3 regions of the Ferrimonas pelagia genome follow, and region 3 is predicted to be linked to each of the others. Evidence: predicted binding sites of a transcription regulator. Region 3 holds the regulator's gene; each other region holds the start of a gene.
The links. The regulator ArgR, encoded in region 3, controls arginine synthesis, uptake and breakdown. The targets are predictions, from matches to a motif close to ANTGAATANNTATTCANT.

Region 1 (2,277 bases), on a different contig from region 3:
TTGGTCAGATCGCTGTCGATGCTGGCGGCCATAATGGCCGGCAGGAACATATCGGCAAATCCGACCATCACAGTGGTACTGGCTTCCGCCGCGTGAGGGATCTGCAGCAGCTCCAATAACGGAACGAACGGGGCCCCCAACCAGCTAAATAACGGGGTGGACTCGGCGATCACCAGCGCGATAGTACCAATCGCCATCACCACCGGCAGCACGCCTAACACCATATCGGCGGCGTTCTGAACGCCCTCTTTCGCTACGCTGCGAGCGCTCTTTACCTGGCTGGCACGGCCCAACGCCATTTTGTAGCCGTAAGACAATGAGGTTTCACCGGCTGGCACCACTTCATCGTCCGAGCGGCGCGCTTCGCCATTGATAAACACGTCCTTCTTGCGCGACAGCGGCGGCAGACGTGGTACCACAACTGCGGCGACCAAGCCAGCGAGGCAGACGGTGCCATAAAATGGCAGGAAATAGGCTTCCAGACCGACGGTGCTGATCACCACTAGGCAGAAGGTGATGGATACCGCGGTAAAGGTGGTGCCGATCACCGCCGCTTCACGCTCGGTAAACAGGCCCTGCTCATACTGCTTGGAGGTCATCAGTACACCGACCGAGCCATCGCCCAACCAAGAGGCAAAGCTGGTCACGGCAGAGCGTCCCGGCAGGTTAAACAACGGACGCATTAACTTGGTCAGCAGGCAGCCGATCAGCTCCAGCAGGCCGAAGTTAATCAACAAGGGCAACAGCAACCCAGCAAACAGGAACACACACAGCAGCGTCGGCAGCAGATCGTGCAATACCATGCCGCCAGTGTCCTCCGAGTGGATGATCTCAGGGCCAACACTAAACGCGGTCAGCAGGATAGCGATCGCACCGATAATGCGCGTTGCCGCCCACAACCAAGAGACGTTGAACAACCCCTGCAAAAACGGGCTCTTCATCACCACAGCAGGCTTGAACAGCTTGACCAAGGTTGTGATCGCTGCCGAGGCCACCACGACCCAGATCACCAACGTAACCGCCAGAGAATCCAGTTGGGCCAGCGTGCCCTTCGCCAAGATCGCGATCGGAATGGTCACGTTACCGCCGTATGACACGGGCGTCATAAAGAGGAAGATCCCGATCAGCGACGGGATCAGGAACATCAGAGTGTTCCGCAGAGATGAAGTCTCTTTCATAATACAGGTTTGCTCATTGTTCACGACCGTGGCCCTCTAATTCTTTTCACTAGTGGGGCTTGTTCAACCAGTGTGCATCACTATGCAAGTGGCATGACTGAGGACGCACATGCTACCGATCGACTCCTATTTTTAAAAGAGTCGATGAGCGGGAACAGTGCGACCCAGCTCACACATACTCACTCAGGCAGAGTGATTAGTTATTCACTCCACAAAACCGAGCAAAAAACCGACGTTGTTCGACCTTACTGTTTATTGCCAGCACGACGCTGCAGCTGGTCGAGCAAGTTTGGCGGCACGCCCTGAATGGTCAAGGTATCACGAACCGGATCCCAGACAACGCGCTCGCCCAAATGGCCGGCATCAAAACTGACGGACACACCGCCACCGGTACCGCTGAACTTCTTCAACTGACGTAGGGTTGACTGATCGGCCGGAAAGTCCTCTTCCAGGCCATAATCGCCATCGCTGGTAAATTGATAAAACGCGTCCAGCCCTTTGTCCGCCAATTCATCAGATACGTCTTTCATCGCAATGGTTTCACCCATGGCGGTTTGCCCTTTGCAGTAATCGAACACCGCGTCACGCGCCTCTTGCGCCTCATGTTTGTCCAGCTCGCCCTGAGCCACGAAATCCTCGACGGCCGACATCAACTGCTTGTTTTGGCGTTTGGCATCGACCCCCTCAACACAGCCCATAAAGTCGAGGAAGAAATCCGCCACCTTGCGCCCTGCCCGCCCTTTGACAAACGACAGGTACTTCTTCGAGGTGGGATCCGCTTGCCATTCGGTCAGATCGATCCGCGCCGCCAATTGCATGTTGGACAGATCCAAGTGCTCACTGCCGTGCACCTCCATCTCATCAGACACACTGACGGAAGGCTTCGGCGACAGCAAGGCCACAAACAGATAGTGGCTAGCGATATGGCTGTAGGCAGCCATCAGCAGATAGCCACCGGTAGCAAAGTCATATTTGCCCAACTCTTGACCCAGCAACTGACCCGCTTGTGCGGTAAACTCAACAAAGCCGAGCTCACCACTGCGCCATTGGGTCATGGCATGCAAAAATGCCTCGTTGGCTTCGCCATCCGGCTCGCCTT
Region 2 (2,277 bases), on a different contig from region 3:
ACCATGCGCCGAGCGCTGACCTTCATCCACTCGGCGTAGGGGTGACGGTTTTTGAGATCCTGATCGATCTCAAACGAGGTCAACAGTTTGCCGGTGTAGGTATCGAGTACCAGCAGCTCACCGGGGCCGACCCGTCCCTTGGCGACTACCTCATCCGGTTGGTAATCCCAAATGCCCACTTCGGAGGCCAGGGTCAGGATCCGATCCTTGGTGATGATGTAGCGCGACGGGCGCAGACCGTTGCGATCGACCGCACAGGCGGCGTGGCGCCCGTTGGTCAGAACTACCCCGGCCGGGCCATCCCACGGCTCCATGTGCATGGAGTTAAAGTCGTAGAACGCCTTGAGATCGTCGTCCATCTCCGGGTTGGATTGCCAGGCGGGTGGGATCATCATGCGCATGGCGCGCTTGATGTCCATGCCCCCGGCCAGCAGCAGCTCCAGCATATTATCCAGGCTGGAGGAGTCGGAGCCGGATTGGTTGACGAATGGCGCCGCCTCTTGTAGATCGGGGATCAGCGGGCTGCGGAATTTATATTGACGCGCCAGCGCCCATTGGCGGTTACCGGCGATGGTGTTGATCTCACCGTTGTGGGCCAGGTAGCGGAACGGCTGAGCCAACTGCCAGCGTGGCTGCGTGTTGGTGGAGAAGCGCTGGTGGAACAAACAGATGGAGCTTTCCATGCGTAGATCGGCCAGATCCGGATAGAAGGCAGGCAGATCGCGGGGCAGCATCAGGCCCTTATACACGATGACCCGGCCGGACAGGGAGGACACATAGAAGTCCTTATCATCGACCAGCAGCTTCTCCATCCGGCGGCGCGCCATATAGAGGCGGCGCTCGAGATCCTTGCTACGCCAGCCCACCGGGGCATTGACGAACACTTGGAACATCGCCGGTGCGTCCGCCGCGGCGATCGGACCGAGTGAGTCCATATTGACCGGCACTTCGCGCCAGCCCAGCACCGTCAGGGTTTCCTGCTCGAGCTGCTGGCGGATGATCTCCTTGGTGGTCGCCTGACGCACCGGATCATGGCCCAGCATGATCATGCCGACCGCGTATTTGTTGGCTAAGCGCCATCCGTTTTCTTGTGCGATGTGCTGAAAAAAGCCGTCGGGCTTGGTCATCAGCAGACCGCAGCCATCACCGGTTTTCCCGTCAGCGCCAATGGCGCCTCGGTGTTGTAATCGGTCCAGGGCACTGATGGCAGTGCGGACCACGCGGTGGCTACTCTCGCCTTCCATATGGGCGATCAGGCCAAATCCGCAGTTTTCTTTTTCGAAACCGGGTTGATACAGGCTCATTGCGTTCCTCCAGCCTTTGCACCGTTCTGGAGCAATCGGTGCAAGTACATATTTATGCAGCGGAACATTCTAAGTTAATGGGCTGCAAAAATCTGGTCAACTTCACCACCATACGCTTGGGTAGCATGAAATCATATGATTGCGCTATGGATTGACAAAGGGGAGGGAATGGGTCAAACCGGCACGCCGAAGCGAAATATGCACAATAACGGGGTGTTAGCGCATAAATACGCTGGTGATTTTGCCCTAAAACAGGGCATCGTTTGCTCAAGGCGCCGTGTGACTGACGACAAGGCCAGCCCAGCGCTGCGTGGGTTTATTGGCCAATAAACCCCGGTTATCGGTGGGCGTGATCCGGATCGGCGCAGGGCGGCGTCGCATCTGTTAGAGTTGCGCGTTTTTTCGACACCGACCGCGCCCCATTTGGGGGCGTCTTGCCATTATAGAGGGAGCCGAGCCATGGGGCTGAACCTGCACGTCCACACCCTGGGTGAATACATGAAAGCCCGCTATGGTCAGAAGATCCATAAGCTGACCATCGACGCGGCCTTTACCTGCCCGAACCGGGACGGCACCTTGGGTAAGGGCGGTTGTACCTTCTGCAATGTCTCCTCGTTTAGCGCCGAGCACGGCAGCAAGGCCTCGGTGGCAGACCAGTTGGCTCAGGGCAAGGAGCGTCGCTTGGACGCGGCCAAACCGGCTAAAGCGGGCAAGCCCAAGCGCTACATGGCTTACTTTCAGGCCTACACCTCGACCTACGACGAATACGCCGTATTGAAGGACAAATACGAGCAGGCGCTGGCGGTGTCCGACATCGTCGGTATCTGCGTCGGCACCCGGCCCGATTGTGTGCCGGACGAAGTCCTCACCTTGCTCGCCAGCTATCAGCAGCGTGGCATGGAGGTGTGGCTGGAGCTGGGGCTGCAGACCGCGCACAGTGACACCCTGAAGAAGATCAACCGCGGCCATGAGT
Region 3 (2,277 bases):
TGGGGCTGGATCAACCTAAGGATGAAGCGCATCATGGCGTCTGAGAATCACAATAAGGACACATCTATGCCTAGGGAGCAGGGCGGAATATGTGCAGAAGGCAATCTGCACGGTTTGTATTTGATGTTTAATGCCTGCGAGGGGGCTGAGGCCGCCTTGCCTCGCGTATTGGCAGGCCTGGCATCTTGGTTGCAGAGCTCGGCCGATCGCAATGCCGATTGCGCCTTCAATGGCTTTATCGCGGTGGGGGCCAACTATTGGGACACCCTCTACCCGAAGCAGCGTCCGGCCGAGCTGACGCCGTTCCCGCAATTTGAAGCGGATGATCGGCAGGCGCCGAGTCAACCAGTGGATCTGTTCGTTCATCTGCGCAGCGATCGTTTGGACGTGAACCACGTCGCGGCCTCAGAGGTCTGTCGTCGCCTGATCGGTCTGGCTGACTTGGTGGAAGAGGTGCGCAGCTTCCGCTACCTGGACAGTCGGGATCTGACCGGCTTTGTCGATGGCACAGAGAATCCGGTGGGCGTTAACCGCCGGGCTGTTGCTTTGGTGGGGGAGGAAGACCGGCCGTTTCAAAATGGCAGCTATATCCATACCCAACGCTACGTGCACAACATGGCGTTATGGGATCAGCAGTCACTGAAGACTCAGGAAGACACCATAGGTCGCACTAAGGTGGAGAACCATGAATACCCCAGTGATGCCAAGGCGCCGTTTGCCCACATTAAGCGGACCAACCTGAAGCACGCTGATGGCAGTAGCATGGAGATCCTGCGTCAGAGCATGCCCTACGGCAATATGCAGGAGCAGGGGCTGTTCTTTATCAGTTGTTGCAATACCCCGGCGCATTTCACCGCTCAGCTTCGCTCTATGGTGATGGGCGAGGGCGGTCACTACGACCACCTGCTCAAGTACACTCAGGCCGTGACGGGCGCGGCTTACTTTGCGCCCTCCATCGACTTCCTTGAGGGGGCGGCGGGTCTTTAATTCGGCGCGCTGTTTGACAGGATGGTAAGCCCGGCATCAGCCGGGCTTTTTTGATCGCGCCGAGGCTCAGTCGACGTAGTTAAACAGCTCTTTGACCATCACCAAGGTGTCGTTGAGGTGGTTGACATCGGATGGGGCGATGAAGATGGTGTCGTCGCCGGCGATGGTGCCGAGGATCCCTTCGGCCTTGCCCATCGAATCCAGTAAACGGGCGATCAACTGTGCCGCTCCAGGGCTGGCACGGACCACGATCATGGTGCCGTTATGATCCACATCCAACACCAGGTTGCGCAGCTGTGCATTGGCGGTGGGAACACCTAACTCGGCAGGGAGGCAATAGACCATCTCTTGTTTGGCGTTGCGGGTCCGCACGGCGCCAAACTTGCTGAGCATGCGGGAGACTTTGGACTGATTAATGTTGGCAAAACCCGCGGATTGCAGGGCGCTGACGATCTCACCTTGGGAGCCAAAACGTTCCTCTTTTAGCAGAGATTTGAATGCACGTACCAATTCATCTTGCTGGTTACTGTTTCTCATGACACATTCTGACTGTTCGCTGTGGTTGTTATCTGCAACTGTGCATAAAACCCGCTTAAAAATCAACTGTGATTCATATTTTAAGCATAATAATTCAATGAAAGGATGTTTTCGCGTTTGCACAAAAATCCGCCAGAGTTACGGGTTGAGATCATTGCTAATGCGCGTTGCTTTGGGTATCGTGGGCGCGAAAACGGGAGTGTGACCCGGGTCACGCCAATCAGGGAAAGTTGGAGATAAATCATGAAAGTTGCTGTACTTGGCGCCGCTGGCGGGATTGGTCAGGCTTTGGCTCTGTTGTTGAAACTCAATCTGCCGGCAGGCAGCAAGTTGTCGCTGTATGATATTGCCCCGGTGACGCCCGGGGTGGCCGCCGACATCAGTCACATTCCAACCGCCGTTGAGGCGGTTGGTTTTGCCGGTGAAGATCCGACCCCCGCGCTGGAAGGGGCTGATCTGGTCCTGATCTCTGCTGGGGTGGCCCGCAAGCCCGGGATGGATCGGGCGGATCTGTTCAACGTGAATGCCGGGATCATTCGTAACCTGGTAGGGAAAGTCGCCGAGACGGCACCGACGGCCTGTATTGGCGTGATCACCAACCCCGTCAACACCACGGTAGCCATCGCGGCGGAAGTGCTCAAAGGCGCCGGTGTGTACAATAAAAATAAATTGTTTGGCGTGACCACTTTAGACGTGATCCGCTCGGAAACCTTTATCGCCCAAGCCAAAGGGTTGAACCCCGCTGACGTGAAG

Region 1: a site for ArgR is predicted at 1,370-1,387, ahead of ABEA08_RS01730 (YjiH family protein). Genes of this name have one in related genera too.
Region 2: a site for ArgR is predicted at 1,348-1,365, ahead of gltB (glutamate synthase large subunit). Genes of this name have one in related genera too.

Annotation. Positions count from the first base shown of each region.
Region 1 covers NZ_BAABJZ010000004.1:90,676-92,952, forward strand. The annotation lists gene ABEA08_RS01730 (YjiH family protein) at 1-1,145, opposite strand, end outside; gene yejK (nucleoid-associated protein YejK) at 1,424-2,277, opposite strand, start outside.
Region 2 covers NZ_BAABJZ010000020.1:28,862-31,138, reverse strand. The annotation lists gene gltB (glutamate synthase large subunit) at 1-1,304, opposite strand, end outside; gene mnmL (tRNA modification radical SAM protein MnmL/YtqA) at 1,764-2,277, shown strand, end outside.
Region 3 covers NZ_BAABJZ010000024.1:135,280-137,556, forward strand. The annotation lists gene ABEA08_RS09380 (Dyp-type peroxidase) at 67-987, shown strand; gene argR (transcriptional regulator ArgR) at 1,054-1,524, opposite strand; gene mdh (malate dehydrogenase) at 1,768-2,277, shown strand, end outside.